One region of the Actinomadura sp. 9N407 genome, then DNA from elsewhere that is predicted to be linked to it. Evidence: riboswitches for the same ligand, from Rfam matches in the RefSeq annotation. Region 1 holds a riboswitch; the other holds the start of a gene.
The links. A riboswitch is a leader RNA that binds a small molecule or an ion and turns the genes downstream of it on or off. The one in region 1 is predicted to bind S-adenosylmethionine.

Region 1 (7,701 bases):
AGCGAGCGCATCGAGCCGCGGGACATTCCCCCGCCGCCGCTCACCCGGTGCCCGGCCAGGACCTCGTGGAGGGGACCGCCGCCGAGGTGCTCGGACAGCAGCCGGGCGAGGAGGTCGCCGGGGACGCCGCCGTCGGTCATGGCGGGGGTGACGATGACCCCGGCGCGTTCGGCGTCCGCCGAGACCGTGTCGTAGATCCGCTTCACATGGAGCTGCTCGCCGGAGGTGTCGGTGTAGTGGCACCCGGCGGCGATGGCGGCACGGGCGACGGCCGTACCCGAGGGGGTGAACGGGCCCGCGCAATTGATCACCGCGTCGGCCCCGCGGAAGGCGGCGACGAGGGCGTCGTGGTCGGTGAGGGCGGCGACGCGGGTCTCCCGGCCGCCGGCGTCGGCGGCGAGGCGCCGTGCGTCGCGGCCCGCGAGGACGATCTCCGTGTCGTGCCGGGCCAGCTGGGCGAGGACGAGCCGGCCCTGGTAGCCGTACGCTCCGTAGATGACGATCTTCATGTCCGTCAATCTAGGAGGGCATCATGAGATCGTGAATAATCCATTGTCTCGTTGGGATACGTGATCGTCTCTTCATGGACGTGCTCAGTGATGTCATCGCCTCCGTCCGCACCGGTCGGCCGCACTCGTCCCGCACCACCGAGCGGGCGCCCTGGGGCTCGTGGCTGCATGCCTCGTCGGGGGCCGGCTTCCATGTGATGCTCGCCGGGTCGGGCTGGCTCGTCCCGCAGGAAGGGGCGCCGGTGCCGCTGGGCGTCGGCGACGTGGTGTTCGCGGCGCGGGGGACCGCGCACGGCCTGACCGATGATCCCTCCAGGCCGCTGGAGTCGATCGTCGAGCTCGACACCCTCGAATCCAGCGTGGAGGACGCGCAGGCCTCGGCGGTCATGCTGTGCGGCGCCTACACGATGGACCGGGGCCGCTCGCATCCGCTGCTGGACGAGCTGCCCGAGATCATCCACCTGCCCGCCAGGCTCGGCCGCCGCGCGCCGCTGCGGGCCGCGATCGACCTGCTCGCCGCCGAGATGGAACGTCCCGGCCCCGGCACCGACGCGGTCGTACCGGCCCTGCTGGACACGCTGCTGCTGTTCATCCTGCGCGCCTGGTACGAGGAGCGTCCCGAGACCGGATGGGCCGGAGCGCTGGGCGATCCCGGGATCAGCGCGGCGCTGCGCGCCGTCCACGACGACCCGGCGCGGCCCTGGACGGTCGAGGAACTGGGCACGGTGGCGGGGCTTTCGCGGGCGGCGTTCGCGCGCCGGTTCACCGGGCTGGTCGGGCGGCCCCCGCTCGGCTACCTCACCTGGTGGCGCCTGACGACGGCCGCCGGGCTCCTGGCCGGCGGGGACGCGCCACTGGCGGCGATCGCCCAGCGGGTCGGGTACGGGTCGGAGTACGCCTTCGCCAACGCGTTCAAGCGCGAATACGGCATCGCCCCGGGCCGCTACCGTTCGAGCCGATGAGTTCCCTCGAGAGCGGATCGGCTAGGTCAGCAGGCCGATGACGGGGGCGAAGGCCTCCAGGTCGCGGTCGGAGACGAGGTAGTAGCTGAAGCCGTACCGGTCGCGGCGCTCGGCCATCTGCCCGGCGATGTGCTCGGGCGGCCCGACGAACTGCGACGGCATGTCCGGCACGAGATCGGCGTCCCAGCCGCGGCGGCGGGCGATCCGCGCGGCGCAGTCATCGGGATCCGGTCCGAACGCGGGGTTCACCAGCATGCTCAGCTCGACGTCGCGTCCCGGCTCCCGTACGTGGGCGACCTTCCGGGCGATCGTCTCCGGCAGCCGCTCGGTGATCTCGTCGGAGATCGTTCCGCCGGGCAGCGCGCGCGGCAGGACGCCCGCGATGTCGGCGTACCGGCCCGCGAGCCGGAGCATCCGCGGGCTGCCCGCGCCGACGAGCAGGGGCGGCGGTGCCTGGACCGGCCGTGGGAACACCGTCAGGCCGCCGACCTGGTAGTGCTCGCCGGCGAACGTGGTCGCCTCGCCGCGCAGGAGGCTCGTGACGATCTGGAGCGCCTCCTCCAGGCGCCCCACCCGTACACCCGCCGGTTCGAACGGCATCCCGGCCGCCTCGTACTCCTCGCGCGCCCAGCCCGCGCCGATGCCCAGCTCGAACCGCCCGCCCGACAGGTGATCGAGGGTGGCGGCCTCCTTGGCGAGCATGACCGGGTGCCGGTAGTCGTTGCCCAGGACCAGCGTCCCGACGCGCAGCGTGCGGGTGGCGCAGGCGGCGGCGGTGAGGGCGGGCATCGGGGCGAGCTGGTCGCCGAACGGCTCGGCCACGAAGTGGTCCCGCAGCGTCAGCGTCGCGTACCCGAGTTCCTCGGCCCGCAGCGCCAGGGCGGTCAGCTCCGAGGCCGTACGGACCGACTCGCCGACGACGCCGAATCGGAAGCGCTTGCTCATGGGCCCCAGCCTGCCCGCCGGCGCGCGTGCCACGCTGGCGGGAATCCGACATGAGGGTTCGTCAGGGCGACTTGACGTCAGGTGGTCCTGACGCAAGGATGGGGGCATGTCACCCGATGAGCTGGACACCGCGCTGACGCTGCGGACCGCCGTGGCCAGGTTCGAGGAGCTGCGCGAGCACGACGCGTTCGCCGACCGGCCGCTCGGCAAGGCCGAGGCCCTCGAGCTGATCACCCTGGGTGAGGTCATCGCCCACAAGGCGCGCTACGGCCGCCAGCTCTCGGTACGCACCGCGCGCGAGGCCGGGGCCTCCTGGTCGCAGATCGGCCGGGCCATGGGCACGAGCAAGCAGACCGCCTGGGAGACCCACAACCGCTGGATCGAGCAGCAGGCCGAGCAGCGCCGCAACGAGGGCCACTGGGGCCTGGAGGCGCACGAAGTGGCGCGCGAACGGAAGCTCGCGGGCGAGGCGCCCTGACTCAGGCGTTTCGCAGGTCCTCGTACATGCCGAACAGCTCGCCGACCGGGACGGGCCTGCGGTCGGCGGCGGCGATCTCCTCGGCGCCCTTCAGCGTGGGGAGCGGCGGGTAGAAGCTCATGCCCTCGTCGTGGCGGAGGCCGGCGATGTCGTCCTCCCAGCCCGGCCACTGCAGCGTCCAGTAGAAGTCGGAGAGGTTGCCGAGGATGAGGAAGCGCAGCCACATGCTGTGCCCGAAGACGCGCTGCGGGGTCTTGAGGAGCTTCCACTCCAGGCTCTCGGGCTCGAAGTAGCACACCTGCCCCGGCTCGCCCGGACGGCCGTCGGCGGCCGGATCGGAGCCGTTGACCTCGAACCGCCCGCCCAGCACGTCGTACCCGACCAGCAGCGGGGGAGCGGGCCCGCCGCGTACGGCGAGCGCGGGATTGGCCTCGGCGAGGCTCGGCAGCCCGCGTTCGGGGAAGCCGCCGCCCAGCACCCGCACCCATCCGTTCGCGACCAGGGCGCCGCCGGTGTGCAGGGCGAGCGCTCCCAGGTACGAGCCGGCGCTGACCTGGATCCCGCGCAGGGCCTCCTCGCCGGCCTCCGGCCCGATGGGCAGGATCTCGGCGGTCTGGTGGCCGTCGGTGCGGCCGAGCAGCTCGCGCAGCTCCGGCCAGGCGGGATCGGCGACGTCCTTGAGCTCGGCGGCCGAGCGGAGATCACTCACAGGTCGTACGTCCTCCCATCGGGGCCGGGATGGCGTGCAGCCATTCCGGCGATCTTGTCAGATGCCCGGCATGGGCGTGGAACGTCCTCGATGTCCGGGCGCGTCGCCCCTTGACGCGCGCACCGGTTTCAGGATTGGTTAGGTATGCCTTACTTAGGTCTGCCTAACTTTCTGCCCCACCTGCCTGTGCCAACGTGAACCGACTCGCGTGGAGGAGCCTCATGGACCGGACCGCGCTCGCAGGGACGGCCGCCCTGGTCACCGGGGCCGGCCGCGGCGTCGGCGCCGCCGTCGCCCGTACCCTGGCCGCCGCCGGAGCGCGGGTCGCCGTGCTGGACCGCGACGCCGCGGCCGCCCGCGCGGTGGCCGCCGGACTCGACCGCGCGATCGCCTGCACGGCCGACGTCTTCGACGGCGACGCGGTCGAGGACGCCGTCGAACGCGCCGAACGCGAGCTCGGCCCGATCGGCCTCCTGGTCAACGTCGCCGGCATCGAGCGCTCCCTCACGGTGAACGCGACCGGCGTCTTCCTGGTCTCCCGCGCCGTCGCCCGCCGGATGGTCCCGCGCCGTACCGGCTCGATCGTCACCGTCGCCGCGGAGGGCGCCCGCGTCCCGCGCGCCCGCCTGACACCCTGCGCGGCCTCCACTGCCACGGCCGCACAGTTCACCCGCTGCCTGGACGTGGAACTCGCCGAGTACGGCATCCGCTGCGAGGTCGTCCCGGTCGACCGCGCCCTCACCGGCGTCCTCGCGGCCACGCGCCGCGCCCCGGAATTGCTGTTGCGGTAGCGCTCCCGCCGCGCCGTCCGGTATGCCTTGAACCGACGAAGGGACTGCCGCGGATGGACGTGCACTGGATCGGCGTCGCGATCGGCCTCTACGTCGCGTACGCGGGCGTCTCGATGCTGGTGGCCAAGATCCGCCTGCAGCTGCGCGGGCCGCGCGTACCCGGCGTCGTCGCCGGCCGTACGGACGCCGCGGCGACCCGGCCCGGAGTGGTGAGCCGCTCCGGCGTCGTCCGCTTCACCACCGAGGACGGCCGCACCGTCGAGGCCACCAGCTCGGTGCACTCGTTCCCCGGTCCGAAGGTCGGCCGGCAGGTCACCGTCGTGTACGACCCCAAGCGGCCCGAACGCACCGGCGAGCGCATCGGCGTCCACCTGTTCCTGCTCCTGGTCGGTGCCCCGCTGTTCATCGCCGTCGGCGCCGGGATCGCGCTCCTGAACTACCTGGACATGTGACGGTCCGCGTCCTTGGCCTCGAGCCGTCCGGCCAGGCGCGCCTTGACCGCGGGCCACTCCGAGGCGATCACCGAGTACATCGCCGAGTCCCGCAGCCGGCCGTCCTCGCCCGGCGCCCACGACACCCCCCAGCTCCGCAGCACCCCTTCGAAGGTGGCGCCGAGGGCCTGGATGGCCCGCCGTGACCGCTCGTTGCGGGCATCGGTCTTGAGGTCGACCCGTTCCACCCGGAGGGCCTCGAAGGCGTGGCCCATCAGCAGCAGCTTCGCCTCGGCGTTGATGCCCGAGCCCTGCCCGGACGCGCCGAGCCAGGTGAAGCCGATCTCGACGGCGCGCAGCTCGTCGCGGCCCGGCCAGTACCGGGGGTCCAGGTACGCCGTGCAGCCCACGGCGCGGCCGTCCGCCCGGCGGACCTGCGCGAACGGAACGACCCCTTGCTCCGCCCGCGCGAAGTGGGCCCGCACGAAGGCCGTGACCTCGCCGGCGCGGGGCACGAGCGTGAACGCGTAGCTGCCGCGATCCTCTTCCGCCGCCAGGGCCAGGTCGTCCACATGGTCCAGGGACAGCGGCTCGAGCCTGACGAGAGAACCTTCGAGGACGGGTACGTCGAACCAGGTGCCCATGGCGTCAGCTCCTCATCGTTCCTGGCAGTGGCACCTTGCCGTGGCAGGTTGCCGGACCGTCTCGGGGCCAGGTCCCTCGGGTCCTCTGGATGAACGCCACCGATCCTCGCGGGCGGACTCCGCCGCCGTCAAGGCGATTGATCAAGGCGCGCGCCGAGCCGTCAGGATTCCTCGGCGGCGATGAAGGCCTCGGCGCGGCGGAACAGGCCGAGGGTGATGGTGTGCAGCATGTCGCCGGTCTCCTTGGGTGCCTTGCCGGCGAACGCGCGGGCGTGGGTGCCCTCCAGGACGATGCCGAGCTTGAAGCAGGCCAGGACCGCGTACCAGGTGATGGACGCCAGGTCGCGGCCCTTGGCGGCCCCGGCGCGCTCGGCGTAGGCGGTCACGAGCTCGCCGGGGCCGGGCAGGCCGCCGGCCTCGCCGAGCGGGCCGGCCAGCATGTCGCTCATGTCGCCCTGCGCGGGCCAGGTGGCCAGCAGCCAGCCGAGGTCGAGCAGCGGGTCGCCGATCGTGCACATCTCCCAGTCGACGATCGCCGCCACCTGGGGGCCGCTTGAGGAGTACATGAGGTTGGCCAGGTGGTAGTCGCCGTGCAGGATGCCCGGGCGCCAGGTCTTGGGACGGCCGGCCTCCAGCCAGGCCGCGACGCGGTCCAGGCCCGGGATGTCGGGGCCCGGGTAGCCGTCGAGGGCGCCGTAGCCGTCCAGTTCCGACATCCAGCGGCCGACCTGGCGCTCCAGGAACCCCTCGGGCTTGCCGAAGTCGGCCAGGCCCACGGCCTCGTGGTCGACGGCGCCCAGGGCGGACAGGGCGCGGGCGGCGTTCAGGCCCATCTCGCGGCGGATCGCCGCGTCCGAGGCGTGCGGCTCGGGCAGCGTGACCGAGGCGTTGAAGCCGTCGACCGGCGTCATCAGGTAGAAGACGGCGCCGTTCATGACGTTCTCGTCCGGGCAGTCGGCGATGATGCGCGGGGCGGGCACGTCGGTGCCGTCGAGGGCCGCGAGCACGCGCGCCTCGCGGCGGAGCACGTCGTTGGTACGGGCGCGCAGGTGCCGGGGACCGCGGCGCAGCACGTAGCCGCGGCCGCCCCGGCGGAAGCGCAGCAGGACGTTCTGGGTCCCGCCGGACAGCAGGGTGACGTCTTCGAACGGGCCTTCGGGCAGGCCGCGCTCCGCCATCCACCCGGCGAGCACGTCGAAGTCCACGAGCTCGCGCTCGATCTCTGCGGGCTGCTGCACGGTCGCTCTCCCTCGAACCCTCGGACTCATGAACCACGAACCCTCGAACCCCTCGAACAGGGTTGTGCCGGAGAGTAACAGTGATGCACTTGCATTAATCCTTGTAGTAGGCGCATTATCGGCGGTGTACGCCGCCCGCGACGCCGAGGAGACCGCCATGGCATGGGACTTCGACACCGACCCCGAGTACCAGAAGCTGCTCGACTGGGCCGACACCTTCGTCCGGGAGGAGGTCGAGCCCCTCGACCTGGTCCTGGGCGACCCGTACGACAAGACCGACCCCCGCTTCAAGCAGCTGGTGCGGCCGCTGCAGCTGCAGGTGAAGGAGAAGGGCCTGTGGGCCTGCCACCTCGGCCCCGAGCTGGGCGGGCAGGGCTTCGGCCAGGTCAAGCTCGCGCTGCTGAACGAGATCCTGGGCCGCTCCCGCTTCGCGCCCTCGGTGTTCGGCTGCCAGGCGCCCGACTCCGGCAACGCCGAGATCATCGCCCACTTCGGCACCGAGGAGCAGAAGGAGCGCTACCTCGCGCCGCTGCTGGACGGCGAGATCTCCTCCTCGTACTCGATGACCGAGCCGCACGGCGGCGCCGACCCGACGCTGTTCACCACCCGCGCCGTGCGCGACGGCGACGGCTGGGTGATCAACGGCGAGAAGTGGTTCTCCTCCAACGCCAAGCACGCCGCGTTCATCATCGTGATGGCCGTGACGAACCCGGACGTCAGCGCGTACGAGGGCATGTCGATGTTCATCGTCCCGGCCGGCACGCCCGGGCTGACGATCGTCCGGAACGTGGGCGTCGGCGGCGAGCGCGAGGGCTCGCACGGCTACCTGCGGTACGAGGACGTCCGGGTGCCCGCCGAGAACCTGCTCGGTGCCGAGGGCGGCGCGTTCGTGATCGCCCAGACCCGGCTCGGCGGCGGCCGCATCCACCACGCCATGCGGACGATCGCGCAGGTGCGCAAGGCGTTCGACATGATGTGCGAGCGCGCGGTGAGC
Region 2 (7,701 bases), on a different contig from region 1:
CCGCACGCCGAGACACGCGTTAACGCAGCCAGGATCACATCCTGGCTGGTTGCCGGCATGGCCTCATGGTGGCTCGCCTTTCCCGTAGCTTTCGCAATGGGCCATGCTCTCGTTGGCCGTCCCTTTCCGAACGTCTTCGAAAGATCGACCGGTGTAGCACTGCTATGGGCCGGGATCGGTGGTGCCGCGCTTGCGCCGATCATCGGCCTTGCAACGGCACTGCTGGGACGACGGCGCAGGGCGAGCGTGTACTTCGCTGGGAAGGGCGCGCTGACTCTCTGCTGCGTCGCGTTCCTTCTCTACGCGCTTCACCAAGCATGACCAGAGAAAGCGGCTCATCAGCAAGAGGCACCGTGCCCGCTGGGTGCCCGTCACGGCGGACGATCATGGACGCTCACGGTCGTCAACGGGGTCGAGGACACGCAAGGCCAGGTCAGCGAAATACCAGGAAGGATGGACAGCGGATCGGATGAAGCGCCTCCGGCGAGGGCCTCTGACTCTGGGAGGCTCAGCTCGGACCCGTGACGGTCGTCGATGGTTGGGGTGGAAGCCTGACCCTGCGAGGTGTTTCCCTCCGCACGGGTCATTCGTCCCAGTAACGACCCCACGTCCCATCGGGAGCGTCTGGCGCGATCGGTTTCGATCCTCTGCGGTGTTCTCGTTCCTCTGCCTCTCTCGCCCTGACAGCAGCGATCGTGGAACGGACATCGAACGCCAGAAATATCGCTAGTGCCGCCACCGCTCCCACTGCGACCCACAGGCTGACCATGTCGTTGGCACCGGCGAGCGTGGCCGCCCCGTACACGACCGAGAACACCAGAGTGCCCAGAAGCAGAACGAACAGAACGAGAGCCACAGCGTCATCATAAAGAGGCGGCCCACACGCGAGACTTGCTCCTCGTGGGCAGAAGCGTGACCACGGGCACCGCCGCCATCGGGGCGCGGCACTCGCGTCGCTGCACCCGCCGTCCCGCCGCGTGGGCGTCGACCACCGACCGGCGGCCCAGACGGCCGCGCACCCCCGCCTAGCGCTGTACTTCGCGGCGGTGATCTAGCCGGCTGCAGTGAAGCGGAGCATCAGTCACCACGTCATGCCTCTAAAGCGATCGGATGGCCGCTTGGAGATCAGTCCCATAGGACCCCCAGCAGGCGATGGAACCGTCCGGTTGAAGGTCACCCATGTACCACTCACCTTCGATGCCGACGAGACAGAGGCCGTGGAACTGAAGGATCGTTTCGACCAGTTCAGGCCGTACGGGTTCGTAGGCGGGTTGGCCTCCGATCCGCTCCTCGACCAGTACGAGCCGTTCCGTCGGCAGCGCTGTGGCGCTGTCATCGCCTGACACGGCGCGTACTCGCTCGATCGTCCAGTCGACGGGGAGCGGTGAGGTCATCGGCACATGATCGCAGGCAAGGACGTGGCACGGTCGTACCCGAACCGCCGCGGCGAGCGGGGCGCAACTTGCTCCGGTACGGGTCAGTGTCGCCGCTGGTCGAGGACCGGACGTGGCTCGGGGGACCGATGTCCTCCTGGCCACCACCAGCGCGCATGCCGTCCGAACAGGGTGACGGCCGGAGGCTGCCATGAGCCGTTGCTGATGGACGCGTCCAGCCGGTACGCGCGCGGCGCGCTTAGACTCCGGGCATGGATCTCAGGGATGCGACGCGCATGGTCATGGCCGAGTCGGCTTCGTACCCGGAGTTGCTGAGGGTCAGCCGGCACACCTATGACGAGGTCGCCGCCGGGCGGAGCGCGGATCATTCGGCGCTGTCGTGGATGCTGAACGAGGCCGCGCGCAAGGGGCTGATCCCCGTTCTTGAGCGGAAGCACGGCCAGGCCGCCGTCAAGTCCATGGTGACCACGCTCGCCATGGAGATCGACCGGCAGGCTCCGGTCACCTCGTACTGAACGGTCAGCCCACGCCGCGAGGGGGCTGAGGGGCATCTCGCTCTTGTACGGCACCGGTCCTTATGAGCGAAGGCCCGACGGCCGGTAATGGTCACGGTGGGACGCGCGTACGAGGGGGAGCACTTCTTCCTCCAGGCGCCGGGATATGTGCAACCCGTAGCGAATCTCCAGCCGGTCGCGGGCGCGTATGAAGCGTTCCGCGGCTTCTTGGAGGGAGAGCGGTAGCGTTTCGATTCCGAGGGGCCTCAGGATGTGGTGGCTCATCCTGAGGAGTTCGCCGCGGATGCGGTCGGTCATACCGTGGCGGCACTTGCTGACGAGCCAAAGCGACCAGTCCCAGAAGTGCGCGTCGATCGCCGTGAGGGTGTCGGGGCCTACGCGCCAGGGCGGATTCCAGCTGCGCGGTACGTCGCGGAAGAGCAGGTCGACCTTGACGGGGCCCGGATAGATGAGGAGGTAACTCTCGCAGTCGCCGAGGGGGTCCCATTGGGCGGCGAGCGGTCCGTACGAGGCGGCCAGGGCGGGGAGGTCGGCGGCCACTTCGCCGAAGTCCTCGGCGGTGACGTGGAAATCCCAGTCGGACAGTTCGGTGGCGGTGCCGCGGGCGCGCGATCCGATGAGTTCGATCCGGCTCACCATGGGATGCGCCTCGACCGCCTCCGCGATTTTCTCGGCTGTTCCCATGCAGAGCCTCTTCCCGCTCCCCAGCATGGCAAAGCCCCCTTTTCCCGGCATTTACCGAGAAAAGGGGGCAAAGGGCCGAGCCCGATCAGCCGCCGGCGACGGCGGGGATGATCGAGATCTGGGCGCCCTCGGGCGTCGGGGTGTCCAGGCCGTCGGCGAACCGCACGTCCTCGTCACCCACGTACACGTTCACGAAGCGCCGGATCTTGCCGTTGTCGTCCAGCACGCGGGCGGCGATGCCGGGGTGGTTCGCCTCGAGGTCGGCCACCACCGCGCGCAGCGTGGCGCCCTCGGCCTTGACCTCCGAGGCGCCACCGGTGAGGGGACGCAGGATCGTCGGGATCCGCACGGAAACGGTGCTCATTGCTGCTGGCTCCAAGAATGCTCTGGGACGGACGTACGGGTCAGGCGAGGCCGGCGGCCCGGAAGGCCTCCAGCGTGGGAGCGATGTTCGCGCCCGGTCCCACCTGGGAGGAGATCGCGTCCAGGGTCTTGAGCCCGTCCCCGGAGTTGATGATCACGGTCTCGGCGGCCGGGTCGAGCGCGCCGCTGCCGATCAGCTTGCGCAGCGTGGCCACGGTGACCCCGCCCGCGGTCTCACCGAAGATGCCCTCGGTACGGGCCAGCAGCCGGATGCCCTCGACGACCTCTTCGTCGGTGACGTCCTCCACCGCGCCGCCCGTACGCCGGACGACGTCGAGCACGTACGGGCCGTCGGCCGGGTTGCCGATCGCCAGCGACTTGGCGATGGTGTCGGGCTTCACCGGCCGTACGACGTCGTGCCCGGCCTTGTAGGCGGCCGCGACCGGGTCGCAGCCGGCGGCCTGGGCACCGAAGACCTTGTACGGCTTGTCCTCGACCAGGCCGAGCTTGATGAACTCCTGGAAGGCCTTGTCGATCTTCGTCAGCTGGGAACCGGACGCGACCGGGATCACGATCTGGTCCGGCAGCCGCCAGCCGAGCTGCTCGGCGATCTCGTACCCGAGGGTCTTGGAGCCCTCGGCGTAGTACGGCCGGACGTTGACGTTGACGAACGCCCAGTCCTCCTGCTCGCCCGCGATCTCCGAGGCCAGCCGGTTGACGTCGTCGTAGTTGCCGTCGACCGTGATGAACGTCCCGCCGTACACCGCGGTCGTGATGATCTTCTGCTGCTCGAGGTCGGACGGCACGAACACCGCGCTGCGGATTCCCGCGCGCGCCGCCGCCGCGGCGACCGCGTTGGCCAGGTTGCCGGTGGACGGGCAGGCCAGCACCTTGAAGCCCAGCTCGCGCGCCGCCGCCAGCGCCACCGCGACCACGCGGTCCTTGAACGAGTGGGTCGGGTTGCCGCTGTCGTCCTTGACCCAGAGCCGCTCGAGCCCGAGCGACTCGGCGAGCTGGTCGGCGCGGACGAGGCGGGTGAGCCCCGGCTCGGTGTTGGGCGTCTCGGCGACCGTCGAGGGCACCGGCAGGAGCCCGCGGTAGCGCCAGATGTTCTGCGGTCCCGCCTCGATGCTCGCGCGGGTGATCCCGCTGAAGTCGTAGGCGATCTCGAGGGGCCCGAAACACTCTTCGCAAGCGTAGAACGGGCCGAGATCGCGGCGGCTCCCGCATTCGCGGCAGACCAGGGCCGTCGCGGGCCCGAGGTCGGGGCCGGACGAGAGGTTCGGGTTGGCAGGCGTGATTGCCATGGAGCGAGGCCTTTCTCCCCATCTTCCCTGTGCCACCTTGGTCACAGGCCGGAGTTGGCACCATCTCCTGATCGGCCTCGCAGGATCGCGAGCGCGTACGAATCAGTCGGTTGCCGGGGCTTCAACGGGCCGGTCCCTCCACCCCTCTTGATGAGCGCTATGAAGTTGTGTGTGAGTTGAGCTGGAAGACCGGCCCGAGGCCGCTGTGCTCCCTGCACCCCTCTTGATGAGCGCTATGAACGCTGCAGGACATTGATACCACCCGAACGCAGATGCGTTCTCCCTGGGCGGTATCGCGTCGTATGCGTGACTTTACATGACCTGCCCGGTTGCCGGACAGCTGGGTCTCGCCGTTTGAGACGTTACCCGACCGACGTGTAGATCACCCTCGCGCCCCCAGCCCCGCCCCCTGCTGAAGTTGTGACGGCCTCAAACGTTGCGATCGCGTCCGAAGGCAGGTTCGAGCGAAGCGAGAACCTGATCGCGAAGCGAGCCGCCAGGCGAGTTCGGAGCGATGCCAGCGATCGCCGCGTAGCCCGCCGAAGGAGGGCCGCCAGGCCCGACGCCAAGGGCTACGCCTTTAAAACCTGCGTCGGGTCGAGGAAGACATGGCGGACGAGGGGGATCCGCTCCTGCAGCAGGCGGTCGATCTCGCCCGCGATGTCCTCGGCCTCGTCGGCGCTGATGGTGTCGGAGAAGTTCACCTTGGCCGCGACGAGGATGTCGTCCGGGCCGAAGTGCATGGTGAACAGTTCCTGGACGCCGGTGACGCCGGGGGCGGAGGCGATCTCGGTACGGATCTCGCGCTGGACGGCGGGGGCCACGGACTGGCCGATCAGCAGGCTGCGGCTGTCGCGGCCGAGGGCGAAGGCCACCGCGACCAGCAGCAGGCCGATCATGACCGAGGCCAGGCCGTCCCAGAACGGGGAGCCGGTGATCTCGCGCAGCGCGAGTCCGGTGGCGGCGAAGGCGAGGCCGATCATCGCGGCGGAGTCCTCGAACAGGGCCGCCTTGAACGTGACGTCCGGGCTGTCGCGGACGTGTTCGACCAGACCGTGGTCGGTGTGCCGGTTCTCCCGGCGGGCCTGGGTCCAGGCGCGCAGCCAGGAGGTGCCCTCCAGGACGGCGGCCAGGCCGAGGACGGCGAAGGCGAGCCAGGCCTGCTCGCCGCCGCCGGGTTCCTTGCCGGTGATCGTCAGGATCCCCTCGAAGATCGAGTAGCCGCCGCCGGCGACGAAGATCCCGAACGCGGCGAGCAGCGACCAGAAGTAGCGCTCGTTGCCGTACCCGAACGGGTGCCTGCGGTCCGGCGGGCGGGCGCTGCGGTTCAGCGAGGCCAGGAGGAAGCCCTGGTTGAGGGTGTCGGCGACCGAGTGCGCGCCCTCTGCCAGCATCGCGCTCGATCCCGACAGCACGCCCGCGATCAGCTTGGTGACGGCCAGGATCAGGTTGGCCGTCCCCGCGACGAGGACGGTCTTGGTGGTCTCCGCCCGGCTCATCCGGCCCCGGTACCCGGCGAGGATCCCGGTAATCGGAGCCGCGAAATCACCCGGGTCACTTTGATGCGCCCCGTTCCCAACTGAGACCCTGCCGGTATGAGCCAAGTGCTGGTGGCGTCCAACCGTGGCCCGGTGTCGTTCTCTCAGTCCGATGACGGCGCGCTGACCATGCGCCGCGGCGCCGGCGGGCTGGTGTCCGGCCTCGCCGGGGTCACCGGCGCTCCCGGTGACCCGGGTGGCGCGGGCACCCGGACCGGGTCCGTACGTACCGTGGCGGAGGCCGGGGCACCGGACGTGCTGTGGGTGTGCGCGGCTCTCGGCGAGGCCGATCGTACGGCGGCGCGGCAGGCCCCGGACGGGCGGCTGGACCTGGCGGGGCACGACATCGGCGGGTCGGCCGTCCGGATGCTCGACATCCCCGCGGCGACGTTCCACCGCGCGTACAACGCCGTGGCCAACTCGACGCTGTGGTTCGTCCACCATCTGCTGTACGACACGCCCCGGGCACCGCACTTCGACGCGCGCGCGCGGCGCGACTGGCAGTCGTACGAGGCGTACAACGCGGCGTTCGCCGACGCGCTCGCCCGGGACGCGGCGCCCGGCGCCAAGGCCGCGATCCAGGACTACCACCTGTCGCTGGCACCCCGGATGCTCCGCGACAGGCGGCCGGATCTGAAGATCGTGCACTTCTCGCACACGCCGTGGGCGCCGCCCGAGTACTACCGGCTGCTGCCCGACGACATCGGCGAGCAGATCCTGGACGGCATCCTGGGCGCCGACCATGCCGGGTTCCTGACCGAACGCTGGGCCGAGGCGTTCCTGGACTGCTGCTGCGCGCTGCCCGGCGCCAAGGTGGACCGCGTGGCCCGTACGGTCACGCGGGGCGGGCATGTGACGACGATCGGCGTGTACGGGCTCGGGATCGACGGTGCTGCGCTGCGGCGGCGGGCCGCCGAGCCGGACGTCGCCGAACGGGCCCGGGCGCTGCGCGAGCAGGTGGGCGACCGGAAGCTGATCGTCCGGATCGACCGGACGGAGCTGTCCAAGAACATCGTGCGGGGCCTGGCCGCGTACCGGGAGATGCTGATCAACCATCCCGAGTGGCGCGGCCGGGTGGTGCAGCTGGCGTTCGCGTACCCGTCCCGGCACGATCTGCCCGAGTACCGCGACTACACCGATGCCGTACGGAAGGCGGCCGCGCAGATCACCGAGGAGTTCGGGACACCGGACTGGGATCCGCTGATCCTGCAGGTGAACGACGACTATCCGCGTTCACTGGCCGCGTACGGGATGGCGGACGTCCTGCTGGTCAACCCGATCCGCGACGGCATGAACCTCGTCGCCAAGGAGGGCCCGATCCTGGCGGAGCACGGCTGCGCGCTGGTGCTGTCGCGGGAGGCCGGGGCGGCGGCGGAGCTGGGCGAGGACGCCCTGCTGGTCAACCCGTACGACGTGTCGCAGACCGCGGCGGCGCTGCGCCGGGCCTTGCTGATGCCGCACAAGGAGCGCGTCGAACGCTGCGAGCGCCTCACGGCGGCGGCGACCGCCCTGCCGCCCCAGCAGTGGTTCGCCGACCAGCTCGCCGCATTGGACTGAGGCCGGCCAGGAGCAGGTCCGGCCAGAGCGGGTCCGGCTAGGACGAGGTCTTGTACGAGTCGGCCGCGAGCAGGCTGGCGACCGGGTTGGGCTCGTACCGGCGCTGCCAGCGGTCCTTCAGGTCGGCCTTGCGCACCGAGGCGCGGCGATGGGCGCCGGTCCTGGCGAGGCGGGCCAGGTGCCGGGGGCTCGGGCGGGCCGCGATCTCGCTCGGCTCGTAGCCGTACTCGCCGAGGCGGTCGCCGAACGCGTTCTCGGCGAGGCCGATCTCCCACGGCTCCAGGCGCTGGGCCCAGGAGCCGATCCGGCCCTGGCTGATGGCCGAGCGGGTGCGGTCATGCCA

Region 2: another riboswitch for S-adenosylmethionine. It lies ahead of thrC (threonine synthase); the one in region 1 lies ahead of ACH34Q_RS40760 (GNAT family N-acetyltransferase).

The regions. Positions count from the first base shown of each region.
Region 1 covers NZ_JBIRAW010000040.1:52,526-60,226, forward strand. The annotation lists gene ACH34Q_RS40725 (saccharopine dehydrogenase NADP-binding domain-containing protein) at 1-509, opposite strand, end outside; gene ACH34Q_RS40730 (AraC family transcriptional regulator) at 584-1,471, shown strand; gene ACH34Q_RS40735 (TIGR03621 family F420-dependent LLM class oxidoreductase) at 1,493-2,416, opposite strand; gene ACH34Q_RS40740 (hypothetical protein) at 2,523-2,894, shown strand; gene ACH34Q_RS40745 (DUF2625 family protein) at 2,896-3,603, opposite strand; gene ACH34Q_RS40750 (SDR family NAD(P)-dependent oxidoreductase) at 3,825-4,394, shown strand; gene ACH34Q_RS40755 (DUF3592 domain-containing protein) at 4,448-4,846, shown strand; gene ACH34Q_RS40760 (GNAT family N-acetyltransferase) at 4,831-5,469, opposite strand; SAM riboswitch class I at 5,479-5,565, opposite strand; gene ACH34Q_RS40765 (phosphotransferase family protein) at 5,631-6,707, opposite strand; gene ACH34Q_RS40770 (acyl-CoA dehydrogenase family protein) at 6,865-7,701, shown strand, end outside.
Region 2 covers NZ_JBIRAW010000031.1:125,298-132,998, reverse strand. The annotation lists gene ACH34Q_RS36435 (hypothetical protein) at 584-856, opposite strand; gene ACH34Q_RS36430 (hypothetical protein) at 1,098-1,394, opposite strand; gene ACH34Q_RS36425 (hypothetical protein) at 1,646-1,909, shown strand; gene ACH34Q_RS36420 (nucleotidyltransferase domain-containing protein) at 1,970-2,593, opposite strand; gene ACH34Q_RS36415 (MoaD/ThiS family protein) at 2,679-2,957, opposite strand; gene thrC (threonine synthase) at 2,998-4,263, opposite strand; SAM riboswitch class I at 4,279-4,420, opposite strand; gene ACH34Q_RS36405 (cation diffusion facilitator family transporter) at 4,836-5,762, opposite strand; gene ACH34Q_RS36400 (trehalose-6-phosphate synthase) at 5,859-7,358, shown strand; gene ACH34Q_RS36395 (sulfotransferase family protein) at 7,396-7,701, opposite strand, start outside.